Regions from separate parts of the Blautia sp. DFI.3.45 genome, predicted to be linked through region 1. Evidence: predicted binding sites of a transcription regulator. Region 1 holds the regulator's gene; each other region holds the start of a gene.
The links. The regulator Rex, encoded in region 1, represses fermentation and respiration genes when NADH is low (regulators of the CRP and FNR family bind a similar motif). The targets are predictions, from matches to a motif close to ATTGTTAANTANTTAACAAT.
Positions count from the first base shown of each region.

Region 2: a site for Rex is predicted at 3,599-3,618, ahead of LJE09_RS01690 (L-lactate dehydrogenase). Genes of this name have one in related genera too.
Region 3: a site for Rex is predicted at 3,884-3,903, ahead of gap (type I glyceraldehyde-3-phosphate dehydrogenase). Genes of this name have one in related genera too.

Region 1 covers NZ_JAJDMI010000014.1:14,717-20,132, reverse strand. Annotated here, with positions in the region: gene LJE09_RS07010 (bifunctional ADP-dependent NAD(P)H-hydrate dehydratase/NAD(P)H-hydrate epimerase) at 1-811, opposite strand, end outside; gene LJE09_RS07005 (redox-sensing transcriptional repressor Rex) at 901-1,548, opposite strand; gene LJE09_RS07000 (ABC-F family ATP-binding cassette domain-containing protein) at 1,809-3,719, shown strand; gene LJE09_RS06995 (NADP-dependent isocitrate dehydrogenase) at 3,836-5,044, opposite strand; gene LJE09_RS06990 (S8 family peptidase) at 5,160-5,416, opposite strand, start outside.
Region 2 covers NZ_JAJDMI010000003.1:34,318-39,733, forward strand. Annotated here, with positions in the region: gene LJE09_RS01675 (AAA family ATPase) at 1-998, shown strand, start outside; gene LJE09_RS01680 (DUF4866 domain-containing protein) at 1,205-2,005, shown strand; gene LJE09_RS01685 (threonine/serine ThrE exporter family protein) at 2,074-3,405, shown strand; gene LJE09_RS01690 (L-lactate dehydrogenase) at 3,670-4,620, shown strand; gene LJE09_RS01695 (CoB--CoM heterodisulfide reductase iron-sulfur subunit B family protein) at 5,217-5,416, shown strand, end outside.
Region 3 covers NZ_JAJDMI010000002.1:65,022-70,437, reverse strand. Annotated here, with positions in the region: gene LJE09_RS01095 (cation-translocating P-type ATPase) at 1-399, shown strand, start outside; gene LJE09_RS01090 (amylosucrase) at 476-2,557, opposite strand; gene LJE09_RS01085 (histidinol-phosphatase HisJ family protein) at 2,815-3,633, opposite strand; gene gap (type I glyceraldehyde-3-phosphate dehydrogenase) at 3,952-4,971, shown strand; gene LJE09_RS01075 (phosphoglycerate kinase) at 5,130-5,416, shown strand, end outside.

The DNA of each region.
Region 1 (5,416 bases):
TCACCATTCCCGCAGAGCTTTTCAGAGCAGCTGCTGCACTCAGATATGCAGCTCCGCACATTCCTTCGCTGCCAGCTATAAGAAGAACCTTACCGAAGGTTCCTTTATTTCCATAGGGAACTCTCTCCGGAAGCATTTTTAAATCTTCACGTTCCAGATGATGCATACAGATTTTCTTTCCGGGTATGGAATAGATTCCGATATCCGTAACAACGATCTCACCGCCATACATGCGTCCGGGATAAAAACACAGCCCTCTTTTGCGAAAAGCAAAGGTAACCGTAAGATCTGCCCGGAATGCAATCCCCTTCTCAAATCCGGTATCTGAGTCAATCCCGGATGGAATATCCACAGCTACTTTATACGCAGATGCCCGGTTCATTGTACTGATAAGCTCTGCATATTTTCCCTCTACAGGTCTGCTCAGTCCAACCCCAAAGATGGCATCTACTATAGTAGTATATTCATCCGGATCCAGGTTATGCACCCGGGGCACCTGATAATATTCTGCTGTTTTAAGCTGTCCGGCAGTTTCAGCAGTCATTTTCTCTTCCTTACCCGCAATATAATACCAGGTTCTGACTCCTCTCAACTGAAGCAGTCTGGCAATCGCCAATCCGTCTCCGCCATTGTTGCCGGTTCCGCAGACCACAAGGATTTTCTCTTTTTCTTTATTCTTTAATCTCTGTACAATCTCCTCAACCGTCTTTAATGCCGCCCTCTCCATAAGTACTGGAGACGATATCCCGGCTTTCTGAATCGTATTATGATCCAGTTCTTTCATCTCAACAGCAGTTACAATCTCTCTCATCTGTTCACCTCCTGTTTACAATAACACATTTACATACAAGAGAAAAGCTGTGATCAGATGACCACAGCCTTGTGTTTCACAGTTATCCCTTACATCCCTTCATGTTCCTTTCTGTACTCACTCAGGTTATAGGACAAAGTCATAAGACTCTCTGAAAGATGTACGTTCTCTACCATTACATCCTCCGGGGCATCCAGATCAATATGTGCAAAATTCCAGATTGCCTTAATTCCATTATCAATCAAAATCTTTGCCATCTCTTTGGCTTTAATTTTAGGAAGAGTCAAGATCGCGATCTCAACCTCATTCTCCTTCAGAAACAAAGGAAGATCGCTCAACATCTGAATCTCAATTCCACGAACTGCAATCCCCTCAAGTACAGGATTGACGTCAAAAATACCAACCAGCTTAAATCCGCGCTTTTCAAAATCCACATAATTGGCCAATGCCTGTCCCAAATTACCGGCACCCAGAATAATCATCGGATGTACAGTATCCAGCCCAAGGATCTTACCGATTTCTGTATACAAATAGCGTACATTATAGCCGTAACCCTGCTGACCAAAACCACCGAAATTATTTAAGTCCTGACGAATCTGGGAAGCCGTCACATGCATCTTCTTGCTAAGATCATTTGAAGATATACGCTCTACATTCTCCTCCATCAATTCACCGAGGTAGCGGTAGTACCGCGGCAAACGCTTGATTACCGCTTTCGAAATTTCCTTAGCTTCCACAAATTTTCCCTCCTTAGCTTATCTATGTCAATTATACCCAGATGTTATTTTATTGTCAAATTAAATTTGTACTTTTTGACCAAATATTTCTGTATTTTTTTATCAATTTCATTCTGAAAAATTCCCCGGAATATCATATTTTCTTCCATGCATCCATCCGGTGCTTTCTTTTCTCTGGACAAAATCTCTTAAAATGCTTTCAAAAACAGGCATTTTCGATTATAATAGTACGCGGACAAATTACAAACGGAGGAATTCCTATGATTTTATCATGTCAGAATATCTGTAAATCCTTTGGCGAAAAAATCATTCTCAAGGATGCCAGTTTCCATATAGAAGACCGCGAAAAGGCAGCTCTCATCGGCAATAACGGTGCAGGCAAGACGACTCTGCTGCGAATCATTATGCATGAGCTCTCCCCGGATTCAGGAAACGTGGTACTTGCCAAAGATAAAAATATCGGCTACCTTGCCCAGTATCAGGACATTCATGGCCATCATACCATTTACGAAGAACTGATTTCCACCAAACAGCACATTATTGATATGGAGAACCGTCTGCGCTCTCTGGAACAGGAAATGAAAACCACCACCGGAGATGCTCTGGACAGCCTGATGAATACTTACACAAGACTGAGTCACCAGTTTGAACTGGAAAATGGTTACGCTTACAAAAGTGAGATCATGGGTGTATTAAAAGGTCTTGGTTTCACAGAAGAAGATTTCGAACGCCAGATAGAAACTCTTTCAGGCGGCCAGAAAACCCGCGTAGCTCTGGGTAAACTGCTTCTTGCCAGCCCTGACATTCTTCTTCTGGATGAGCCTACCAACCATCTGGATATGGAGAGTATTTCCTGGCTGGAAACCTATCTTCTGAATTACCCGGGTGCTGTATTTATCGTATCCCACGACCGTTACTTTCTTGACAAAGTTGTAACAAAAGTTGTGGAAATCGAAGCAGGAAATATGCGTATGTACAGTGGCAACTATTCTGCCTATGCCCTGAAAAAAGCCCAGCTGCGTGACGCCCAGTACAAAGCCTATCTGAACCAGCAGCGGGATATCAAACATCAGGAAGCAGTCATTGCCAAGCTGAAATCCTTTAACCGCGAGAAATCCATCAAACGTGCGGAAAGCCGCGAGAAAATGCTGGATAAAGTCCAGCGCATTGATAAACCACAGGAGATTCAGAATCAGATGCGCATTTCCCTGGAACCAAGATTTGTCAGCGGAAATGATGTCCTTACTGTGGAAAGTCTTTCCAAATCTTTTCCCGGACAGACACTTTTCAGTGACATCTCCTTTGAGATCAAACGTGGAGAACGTGTAGCCCTGATTGGCAATAACGGCACAGGCAAAACCACCATGTTAAAGATCATCAATGGGCTGATTGATGCAGACAGCGGCAGATTTACTCTTGGTTCCAAGGTACAGATTGGCTACTATGACCAGGAACACCATGTTCTTCATATGGAGAAAACTATTTTTGAGGAAATCTCAGATGCTTATCCCACACTTACGGAAACAGAAATTCGAAATATGCTGGCAGCATTCCTTTTCACAGGGGATGATGTATTCAAACTGATCTCCGCTCTGTCCGGCGGAGAAAGAGGTCGTGTTTCCCTCGCCAAGCTGATGCTGTCCGAAGCAAACTTTCTGATCCTCGATGAGCCCACCAACCATCTGGATATCGCTTCAAAAGAGATTCTTGAAGAGGCATTGAACAGTTACACTGGAACAGTATTCTATGTTTCCCACGACCGTTACTTCATCAACCAGACAGCTACCCGGATCCTGGATCTGACCAATCAGGCAATTGTAAATTATATCGGAGATTACGACTATTATCTGGAGAAAAAAGAAGAGCTGACGGAAAAATATGCTCCGGCTGCCGCTCAGGCTGTGACAGAAGCAAAGCAGGCTTCTGATAACAAGCTTTCCTGGCAACAGCAGAAAGAAGAACAGGCCCGCCAGCGAAAACGAGAGAATGAACTAAAAAAAGTAGAAGCCCGCATTGAAGAACTTGAAACCAGAGATAAAGAGATCGACGAAACCATGATTCTCCCGGATATCTGCACAAATGTGGCAGAATGTGCGAAACTCAGCAAAGAGAAAGCCGCCATTACCGAAGAATTAGAAGGATTATATGAAAAATGGGAAGAACTTGCATAATGCAGGTTCTTCCCATTTTCGCAGTTTATAACTTTTTACAGGTTTCTCCGCTGCAGTGTGATCCTGCCCGGAGAACTTTATAATGTTATAGAAACATTACCGGATAATTTCTGAAATTATAAAATTTCATCCAGTCTCTCTCTGATGGCAAGGATGAAATCTTTGCTGTTCAGTACTGTCACATCCTCAAGAGAAGTGATCAGCGCAAGGTCTTTTGTCATCTTACCGCTTTCAATCGTCTCCAGAGTCGCCTTCTCCAGTTTATCAGCAAATTCCATCAATTCTTTATTGCCGTCCAGCTCACCTCTTTTTCTCAGAGCTCCAGTCCATGCAAAAATAGTTGCTACAGAGTTAGTAGATGTCTCCTCACCTTTCAGATAGCGATAATAATGTCTCTGTACAGTTCCATGAGCAGCTTCATATTCGTAATATCCCTGTGGAGATACCAGTACAGATGTCATCATAGCCAGAGAACCAAATGCTGAAGAAACCATATCGCTCATAACATCTCCATCATAGTTCTTGCAGGCCCAGATAAATCCGCCTTCAGCCTTCATGACACGAGCTACGATATCATCGATCAGGCTGTAGAAATATTCAATGCCTGCTGCTTCGAATTTCTCCTTAAACTCATCTTCATAAATAGTTGCAAAGATTTCCTTAAAACGTCCGTCATAAATCTTGGAGATCGTATCCTTGCCGCCAAGCCACAGGTTCTGTTTTGTATCCAGTGCATAATTAAAACAGCATCTTGCAAAACTTGTGATAGAATCATCCAGATTGTGCATACCCTGAAGCACACCCGGTCCCTCATAATGATGGATCAGCTCTTTTCTCTGCTGTCCGTCTGCACCTTCAAATACCAGATAAGCATCTCCGGGACCGTCAATATACATCTCTGTGTTCTTATACACATCACCATAGGCATGACGTGCGATGGTGATCGGTTTCTTCCAGTTCTTAACACATGGTTCAATACCCTTCACTACGATTGGGGCACGAAAAACAGTTCCGTCGAGAATTGCACGAATCGTTCCGTTAGGACTCTTGTACATTTTCTTTAAGGTATACTCTTCCATTCTTGCCTTATTAGGAGTGATAGTTGCACATTTCACTGCTACGCCGTACTTCTTTGTAGCCTCTGCTGCATCAACAGTTACCTGATCATCCGTTTCATTTCTGTATTCCAGACCAAGGTCATAATACTCAGTGTTCAAATCAATATACGGAAGAAGAAGTTCATCTTTGATTATTTTCCAGAGAATTCTGGTCATCTCATCTCCATCCATCTCCACAAGTGGTGTCTGCATCTGAATTTTTTTCATGTTAATCCTCCTCTTTGGCTCTCATCCAGTTAACTATCATGATAGCCGAAAACAGACCGTTCGTCAATGCTTTTATACACTAAAGCAATATTTTGCCAAATAAAATGATTACTGATCACAGTTCCATAAAGCGTTCCAGATCCAGTTCTCCCCATCCCTGCTGATTCTTTGGCAATCCCATATCCCTGGCACTTTCTTTCAATTTCATCTTGATCTGAACATTAGTCAGCTCCGGATTCTTCTCAAGCATCAATGCTGCTGCCCCTGCAACCAGAGGTGTAGACATAGAAGTACCACTCTTCACTCCATATCCGTTATCTGCTCCCGGTGCACAGGCAAGAACATGATTCCCGGGTGCAACCAGATCCGGTT
Region 2 (5,416 bases), on a different contig from region 1:
CCGGAATTTTACCGATAAAGAAATTAAAAACCCAGTCTGCCTTAAATAATTTCACCCAGTTTACAATGCTTAATGCCGGCCCATTGACACCATATATCGGTTTTAATGAAGATGAAGTAATCGATTTGTGTGAAAAATATGAGATAGATTTTGCAGAAGTGAGGCGGTGGTACGATGGTTACCGTCTTGGAGATTACCATGTATATAATCCAAATGCGTTAGTAAATCTGACAATTATGCGGACATTCCAGAGCTACTGGTCACAGACAGGAACCTATCTGTCAATCCTGCCACTGATCAACATGGATTTTGATGGTCTGCGGACATCCATCATAGAAATGCTGTCCGGTTCCTCTGTAGAAGTAAATGTCAATGAATTTCAGAATGATATGGTCAGCTTCGCAGACAAAGATGATGTATTGACTCTGCTGATCCACCTGGGTTACCTTGCCTACGACCAGAGAACCCAGAGAGCTTACATTCCTAATGAAGAAATCCGTCAGGAATTTCGTGCCGCAACCAAACGAAATAAATGGAATGAACTGATCGAATTCCAGCAGGAATCTGAAAAACTGCTGGAAGCCACCTGGGAAATGGATGCAGAAACAGTTGCTGAACAGATAGAGAAAATCCATGCAGAATACACATCAGTGATTCAGTACAATAACGAGAATTCCCTGAGCAGCGTACTCAGCATTGCCTACTTAAGTGCAATAAAATACTATTTTAAGCCAATCCGGGAACTCCCGACAGGAAGAGGCTTCGCAGATTTCGTCTTCATCCCCAAACCACTGTACAGAGACGATTATCCTGCATTACTCGTCGAACTGAAATGGAACAAAGACGCAGAAACTGCTCTGAATCAGATAAAAGAACGAAAATATCCAGAGTCATTACAGCAGTATACAGGAGATATTTTGCTGGTGGGGATCAACTACGATAAAAAAGAAAAAGTTCATCAGTGTGTAATCGAAAAATGGTTTCCACTGTGTATATAGAACGTAACTTCAAAAGAATCATATAAGTTATGAGAAAAGATATTCTACCCCAGTGGATGGAATGTCTTTTTTATATAATTTTTAGCTTGCATCTATGTAAAATTGATATCAGAAAATTCCCTCTTTTTATGTTGACATTACTAAAAGCAAGACTATAATGAAAACCGAAAAAAGAATCTGAAACGATTGGAAAGGGGAAGTTAATTATGAGTACAGTTTTGCCAAGAGAAGAAGCAGTAGAAACAATTTTTTCTAAAATTTTGGCTTCGCCGGAAGCATCCGGACGATTAAGCGGAGTTTTTTATGACCATATAGATGACGACCATCGTCTGACAGATAATGACAGAGATCATTTCCTGCAGGTATTGTTTCATGCGTACCAGAACGGTGATATCAGTGCACTGCTGTTGGAATTATGCGGCAGAAGTATGTTTGACCTGTTAAGGGAGGCTTATCTGATCCCGAAGAAATTCCACGGAAAAGCAGGAGAGAACCCGGTGCTCCTTACAGATGCAGCCGGAGAACTTCTTCCCGGGGAAAAGGTTTCAGCCAGAGAATATGCAAAATTCAAGGAAACATATGAACATCATGAATGTGCCCCCAGATCTGCACTGTATCTTGCAGATGGTTATGATCTTGTCCGTACCTATACAGAAGGTCTGAACATTACAGAAGAAAAAGATAACCGTAAACGTGGTGTCCTGGCTCTTTATGCACTTCCCGACACCTGTAAACTGGGTCTGACAGAAGCACAGGCATATGCTGTTGTATGGGATGCTTTCCAGAAGATTCAGGAAGAAGCCCCAAGAGCCATGGTATACTACGGACAGGAAACAGGTCTGAAGAAAGAGAATCCGGATAAACCCTATGATGAAATTGGAATTCTTCTTCCTATCCATGAATTTGAGAAAAAAATGCTGCAGCATTTAGACGAGATTGACGGAATCGTACTGGCATGCAGAGAGAAAATGATGGAGAAAGCAGGAAATGACAGTCTGCAGCTTTAACAAATCAAGCAAGTAGCAAAGCGGATGATTTTATCCGATTGACAATATAGAATGAGGAAGTGAGAAAAATGCCGCAGGAAGTGATTAAAAAGAACCATATGGATGTTGCCTGGCATGAGTATACAGATGAAAATGGGGAAAATGTACCAGTTGTAGATTCCAGCATCGCAGAGAAAGCATCCGTTATCGGACGTGTGGGGATTATGTTTCTCTCATGCGGTACCGGAGCATGGAGAGTGAGAAGTTCCATGAATACACTGGCAGAAGCACTTGGCATTACGTGTACGGCGGATATTGGTCTGATGTCCATTGAATATACATGTTATGACGGAGAAAATGGTTTTACCCAGTCGTTGTGCCTGACTAATACAGGCGTAAATACTTTGAAGTTAAATCGTCTGGAACACTTTATCCGAAACTTTGAAAAAGAAGGAAAACATATGTCAGGAGAACAGCTGCATACATTTCTTGACAATATTGAAAAAACACATGGTCTATATTCCCCGCCTGCACTGGGACTTGCTGCAGCGATCGCATGCTGCGGATTTACATTCCTTCTTGGGGGCGGTCCGATCGAGATGTTCTGTGCATTTGTCGGGGCAGGAATTGGAAATTATCTCCGCTGCAAACTGACCAAACACCATTTTACATTGTTCTTATGTATTGTGTCTTCTGTATCTCTGGCATGTTTTGCATATGCAGGTCTGCTCAAACTTGGAGAAATATTATTTGGTATTTCTGTTCAGCACGAAGCGGGATATATCTGTGCAATGCTCTTTATCATACCGGGATTTCCGTTTATTACCAGTGGTATTGACCTTGCAAAACTGGATATGCGTTCAGGAATAGAACGTCTGACTTATGCTTTGATCGTTATTCTGGTAGCTACTATGTCAGCATGGATCATGGCACTGATCCTGCATTTGAAACCTGTAGATTTTATAAAACTTTCACTGTCAACAGAGCAGTGGATCTTATTCAGGCTTCTTGCAAGTTTCTGCGGAGTGTTTGGATTCTCTATCATGTTTAACAGCCCGGTTCGTCTGGCAGTCGCAGCAGCCGGGATAGGAGCAGCTGCCAATACTCTGAGACTGGAACTGGTAGACCTTGCAAATATTCCTCCTGCTGCAGCCGCATTTATTGGTGCACTTACTGCGGGACTTCTGGCGTCCCTGCTGAAGAATAAAGTCGGATATCCAAGGATATCTGTAACAGTTCCCTCAATCGTTATCATGGTTCCGGGATTATATTTATACAGAGGATTTTATAATCTTGGTATTATGTCATTATCAGTAGCTGCATCCTGGTTTGCGTCTGCGATTCTTATCATTGCAGCGTTGCCATTAGGGCTAATCTTTGCACGTATTCTGACAGATAAAGCTTTCAGATACTGTACTTAACCGAATCAAAAATCAGGGAAATCCCCAACCACTGCTTAAATTGCAAAAAGCAATAAGCAGTGGTTGGGGATTTGCTCGTGCAAGTATCTACTCCAATAGGAAAATGTGAAAATTATATCAAACTAACAAACAATTTTATGCTTCCAAACAAATATTTAAACGAAAAAATTGTTCAGGTTTCTGTACAAAAGCTCTTGTCAATTTTTTGACAATGTGTTATCATTAAGGCGTCAATTTTGTTAGGAGAAAAGGAGTATTAAGATTATGAGCAGTAAAATTACTATCATTGGAGCCGGCAGCGTCGGATCTACCATCGCGTACACTTTATCAAGCCAGGATATCGCATCTGAAATTGTTCTGATCGATATCAACAAAAAGAAAGCAGAAGGTGAAGTTCTGGATATTATCCAGGGAACCTGCTTCAGAGATCCTATCTCTATCATTGCCGGAGACTACGAAGATGCTAGGGATTCTGACATCGTTATCATCACATCCGGTATTGCCCGTAAACCAGGACAGACAAGACTTGAACTTACACAGACAAATGTAAATATCCTCAAATCTATCACACCGGAGATCGTAAAGGCAGCTCCAAATGCCCTTTATCTGATCGTAAGCAATCCGGTTGATATCATGACTTATGTATTTACAAAGATTTCCGGACTTCCAGAAAACCAGATCCTTGGTTCCGGTACAATTCTTGACTCTGCACGTCTGCGCTGCGGATTATCCGAACATTTCCAGATTGCACAGAGTAATATCCATGCCTATGTATTCGGTGAGCATGGAGATACATCCTTTATTCCGTGGTCTGGTGCCTATATTTCAGGTGTAAGTGTGGATGAATATTACGACCTTGAGAAGAAACTCGGTAAGGATATTGAACCGATTGATAAAGAAGCAATGCTTCAGTATGTACAGAAATCTGGCGGTGAGATCATTTCCAAGAAAGGTGCAACTTTCTATGCAGTATCCTCTTCTGTATGCAAACTTTGCAGCCTTCTTGTATCTTCTTCAGAGTCTATCTCTACAGTATCTACTATGATGCATGGAGAGTACGGAATCGATGATGTATGCCTGAGTACATTAACTCTGGTAGGGCCAAATGGTGTACAGGGCAAAGTTCCAATGAGAATGACAAAAGCTGAGATCGAACAGCTTAAGAAGAGTGCAGATGCACTGAAAGAAATTATTGCTCAGATTGACCTTAATTAATAATATATCAGACAAAACATTCAGAAGTACAGGTACAGCCTGTTCTTCTGAATCCATATTACTGTTTACTCCTTTTTAATTATTAGCCAAAATTCTGTACTGTAAGCGGAAACAGACGAATTTTGGCTTACATATATCAAAAGCAAAAAAATATATAAATAATATTTTTATTAATTTTTTGAAAGATACTATGATTGTGAGTAAATAGAAAAGCGGAAGATTTTATCTGCCTGAAAAAGATTAATTTAGATCAGAAGAATTGAGCAATGATGCGTGATAAAAAAATTATCAAAAACCTCTTGTTAAAATGTTGTCAATATGATATAATATTTTTCGGAAATCGAGCTGATACACTCCTTTAATTGCGGAGGAAGGGTGTGCGAACTCTTTTATTTTCTATGTCTCAACAAAGATATAAAAAGTAATTGTATTAGACTTGATTTATATTTTTGTCTATATATTGTTAAAAAAAAGACAAGGACTAGCGACTGTTATTTACGGGCGCTATATATCGGGGCAAATTGCTTTTGGACCCTGATATCATTATTTGAGCAACATGAATTTATCTGAACAACTAAGAAAGGATAATGTTAAGTATGAAGTACAGTTATTATCCGGGTTGTACCCTGAGAAACAAGGCGAAAGATCTGGACGAATATGCCAGAGCCAGCGCCAGAGCACTTGGGTTTGAACTGGAAGAGATCGAAGACTGGCAGTGCTGCGGAGGCGTTTATCCTCTGGGAACTGACGAGATTGCTACGAAACTTTCTTCCGTACGTGCTCTTAATCAGGCCAA
Region 3 (5,416 bases), on a different contig from region 1:
GCAGTAACCATTACAGGATGTGTATTTACGATCATGCTGGTCTGTCAGGATGTATACCATTCTAACGTCATGCTTAATACAGCCTGTGTTCTGGTTACGGGGTGGAACTATATGTCTGCACTGCGTACAGTTTATTCGCCGCTGAACACATACAGAAAAGTGATCATTTATGGAATGCAGTTTGCATTTTTTATAAGTGCGGTTGTATTGCAGGATTTGCTGACACTGGGTTCTCTGGAATTTGGAATGATCATTCTGGTATTTGTACTGATGACATTCTCTCCAATCCTGATCGAAACTATTACAGAATGGATCAGGAGGATTTATGAGAAGTCACTGGACAGAGAAGATGAAAATAAAGGATTTTTTGCAAGATTTTTGGAAAGAGTCCAGAAGTAAAAAACGAGGACAATCTGTAAAATATGCAGATTGTCCTCGTTTGCATTATGCGGTCTGCGTTATGCAGATTAATGGTTTATTTCTTTCTGCACAGCCAGAAGCATCCAAATGCAGGGATCATAACACCTTTAGCTTCCATCTCATGTCCTGAGATAAGATCAGTGTATATGCCGTCATCTTCGTTGATCCATGCAACCTTATCCTGATCGCTGAAGTTATAGATTCCGATGAATTTCTCCTCTGCATTTTCGCGTACGATTGCAAGGATAGAAGAATCCCAGGTATCGATTGTACGAAGATCAGCTGTTGTATCAAAAACGCTGTGTGAACTTCTAATATGTTCCAGATGATCCAGTGCGTGGAAAAGTTTTCCCTGTACTGTATCTGCGATATTTCTGTTTGGAGCAAGTGACCAGTTGAATTCTCCTCTGTGAAGATAGCGGGAATCAACTGCCTTGTCAGGATCATCTTTATAAGAATAGTCGTTTACCTGACCAATCTCATCTCCGCTGTAGATTACAGGGATACCTGACTGGGAAAGCATAAATGCATGAAGTGTGATGTCATAGCGCACACTTCTGTCAACACCAGCTACATTTCCTTCAAAACCATATTTCTCAATGCCACACAGAGATGCGGTAGTACCGCAAAGTCTTGCATCACCCAGACGCGGGTCATCATTGTAAAGTTCACCGCGGCCAAATGTATCCGGATATTTGCCTGTAAAGAAATCATTCAGGAATTTCTTATGAGAAACCTCATCGATTGAGAAATTCTTCAGGAAATCATAATCCAGTCCCCAGCCAATATCATCGTGGCAACGCAGATAATTCTGGAAGATGTACTCTTTTGGAAGAGATCCCAGAATATCCAGCTGTCTGCGGAGCAGAGATACATCTTTGGTTGCAACTGTGTGCCAGGTGCTTGCCATAGTAGTAACGTTATACAGGATATGGCATTCCGGCTTTTCAAGTGTACCGAAATATGGAACAACTTTTTCAGGAGCCATGACAACCTCTCCGAGAAGAAGGACTCCCGGGCACACGATCTCGCAGATCATACGCATCATACGTACGATTGTGTGAACCTGTGGCAGGTTGCGGCAGTTTGTTCCAAGCTGCTTCCAGATATAAGGAACTGCATCGAGACGTACGATGTCAACACCCTGGTTTGCCAGATATAACATATTGTAGACCATTTCGTTAAACACAACAGGATTTCTGTAGTTTAAATCCCACTGGTATGGATAGAAAGTAGTCATGACATGCTTGTGAAGGTCATCCAGCCATGTAAAGTTGCCCGGTGCGGTAGTTGGGAATACCTGTGGACAGGTCTTCTCATAGAGTGCAGGAACATCGTAGGTATCAAAGAAGAAATAACGGTCCTGGTATTCTTTTTCACCTGCGCGAGCCCGTTTGGCCCACTCATGCTCTTCGGAAGTATGGTTCATAACGAAATCAAGGCAGATGTTGATGCCGCGTTCATGGCATTTGGAGGTAAGCTCTGAAAAGTCCTCCATAGTACCAAGCTCAGGCTGCACTGTGCGGAAGTCAGCTACTGCGTAACCACCGTCACTTTTTCCTTTCGGAGATGCGAGCAGAGGCATCAGATGAAGATAATTGACATTGCATTCTTCCACATAATCCAGATGTTCCTCCAGACCTTTTAAAGTATGTGCAAAATTGTTTACATACATCATCATGCCTACAAGGTCATTGCGTTTATACCAGTCCGGATCAGCCTCACGCTTTTTATCAGATGCCTTTAATGCTGAATTTCTGCTGTTATAGAAAGCTTCCATATTAGAAGTAAGATCATGCAGATAGGTCATGACATCATCATGATCCTGATATAATTCGCAATATAACCATTTCAGCTCATCATAATGTTTCTGAAAACGTTCATTATATAAAGTAAGATCAACAGGAACGTCCAGTTTAACAGGTTCCACTTTGGAAGTCTCGACCTTAACAGGTTCTACTTTAGAAGTCTCGACCTTAACAGGTTCCACTTTGGAAGTCTCGACCTTAACAGGTTCTACTTTAGAAGTTTCAACTCTGACAGGCTCAGTTTTGGAAGTAGTCACTTGTAAAATTTCTGATTCCTGCTTTCTGACTGTTGATGAAGAACGTTTCTTCTGGAGTCTTTTTTTAGCCATAATATTCCTCCCTGGTTTATGAAAAATACAGTAACCGGGCAGTGTCGGGACATATAAAACATAAATATGGAGACACCGGACAGTTACGAATATATACAGAAAGCTGCAATTTCCATATCTGCTGTCAGTTTTTTATCATGATCAGCTATGATGCAGACCAGAGAAACAGTATTTGGAGCAGTTTGGAAATTGGGCTTCTGAAATCATATGTAATATTATATTATAGGAACTGCCATATAGGCAAGTACTGACACGTTTTACAGAGAAATAAATTCCGGTTTACGGTCTTTGAAGATTGTATAGTAACGAAAACCACAGGCTTCCAGTACACTGGCAGCTTTATCAAATGCACAGGCGATTTTATCCGGAGTATGCGCATCTGCTCCGATGGTGATGATCTCTCCGCCGAGTTCTCTATAGCGCCTTATTACGGCAGTACATGGATTGGGTTCTCCAAGACCATAATGATATCCGCCTGTATTAAGTTCGATGCCTTTTCCCATGGAAATCAGTTTCTTCAGAATCTCATCCAAAATATCTTTATACCGTCCGTAAGAATATTCCCGGTTCCTGTTAGGACCATAACGGACAACATAATCAATATGTCCGTAAACGTCAAATCCGTCATATGCGGAAATGTTTTCAAGAATGGATTCAAAATATTCCATATAACATAAAAATTCCTTACGTCCTTCAAAAAATTCCGGGTAATAAGGATCATACCCATGGACAAGATGGGATGAACCGATAACGAAATCAAAAGGTGTCTGAGAGAGAAGTGAGTCAAAATATTCTCTCAGATGCATCTGCAGTCCCAGTTCAATTCCGAAACGTACCTGAATTTTATCCTTATATATATCTGAAAGTTCAGCCAGCTTTTCTTTGTAAGCCGGAATATCCAGAGAAAAATCCAGATTGTCCGGAGTAACAGGGTAATCCGGATCCAGATGTTCCGTAAAAGTAATTCCCTGTAGTCCCGTTTCAACAGCGCGATGGATCATAACTTCCATAGGCGTATCCGAGTCAGCAGAAAAAGAAGAGTGCATATGACAATCCCACAATATTTGTCTGCCCATAATTTCAGTCCTTTCTTCTGTAAAAACAGTACTGTTATATTTGCGTGTGATATATTATAAATGAATACTGTGTCCTCTTAAATGGATATATCTGCACCTGAAATATCACAATTACAGGCCCGGATCAGTGTATTCATAAAGCACTGTATACACAGTATAACATATAATTTACATTTTTTACTTAATTTTTATCTGTTTTTTGGAAAATGGTCTTGAATTTTTGTTTAGAATTATGTACAATACATTACAGGTTGATGATTCTTTAACAAACAAAGGATTACCATAATTAACCACTTAATTCATAGGAGGAATTTTATCATGGCAGTAAAAGTTGCAATTAATGGTTTTGGACGTATTGGACGTCTTGCATTCCGTCAGATGTTTGGAGCAGAAGGATTTGAAATCGTAGCAATCAACGATTTAACATCTCCTAAAATGCTTGCTCACTTATTAAAATATGATTCAACACAGGGAAAATATGCTCTTGCAGATACAGTAACAGCAGGAGAAGATTCCATCACAGTTGACGGAAAAGAAATCAAAATTTACGCAAAAGCTAACGCTGCTGAACTTCCATGGGGAGAAATCGGTGTAGACGTAGTTCTTGAGTGTACAGGATTCTATACATCCAAAGACAAAGCTCAGGCTCATATCGATGCAGGTGCTAAACACGTTATCATTTCCGCTCCGGCTGGAAACGATCTTAAGACAATCGTTTACAATGTAAACCATGAAACTCTTACAAAAGAAGATCACATCATCTCCGCAGCTTCCTGTACAACAAACTGCTTAGCTCCAATGGCTAAAGCATTAAATGATCTTGCTGCAATCAAATCCGGTATCATGTGCACAATCCACGCTTACACAGGCGATCAGATGACACTTGACGGACCACAGAGAAAAGGTGATTTAAGAAGATCTCGTGCAGCTGCAGTTAACATCGTTCCTAACAGCACAGGTGCTGCTAAAGCTATCGGTCTTGTTATTCCGGAACTGAACGGTAAACTTATCGGATCTGCTCAGCGTGTTCCTACCCCAACAGGTTCTACAACAATCTTAACAGCAGTTGTTGAAGGAAACGTAACAAAAGAACAGATCAACGCAGCTATGAAAGCAGCTTCTAATGAATCCTTCGGATACAACGAAGATGAAATCGTATCCAGCGATATCGTTGGTATGAGATTTGGTTCTCTGTTCGATGCTACTCAGACAATGGTTCTTCCACTTGAGAATGGCACAACAGAAGTACAGGTAGTTTCCTGGTATGACAACGAGAACTCCTACACAAGCCAGATGGTTCGTACAATCAAACACTTTGGTAAATTACTGAACGCTTAATTTTCAGTAAGTGTAAAGGAATAGACTCCAACGAAGGGTCCGGTCTGATTTGGACCGGACCCTTTTCGCGTGGTCTGGAATGACAGCAGGAAATCAATAAGTTACTGTTTACAGATATGCAGTAACTGTTAAAGAATATTATTAAGGAGGCACCACAAATGCTGAATAAAAAATCTGTTGATGATATCAATGTAAAAGGCAAAAAAGTTCTTGTAAGATGTGACTTCAATGTTCCTCTTCAGGATGGAAAGATCACAGATGAGAACCGTCTGGTTGCAGCTCTTCCTACAATCAAGAAGCTGATCGCTGACGGCGGAAAGGTTATTCTCTGCTCCCACCTTGGAAAACCGAAGGGAGAGCCGAAACCGGAATTATCTCTTGCACCGGTTGCAAAACGTCTTTCCGAATTATTAGGACAGGAAGTTAAGTTTGCAGCAGATCCTGA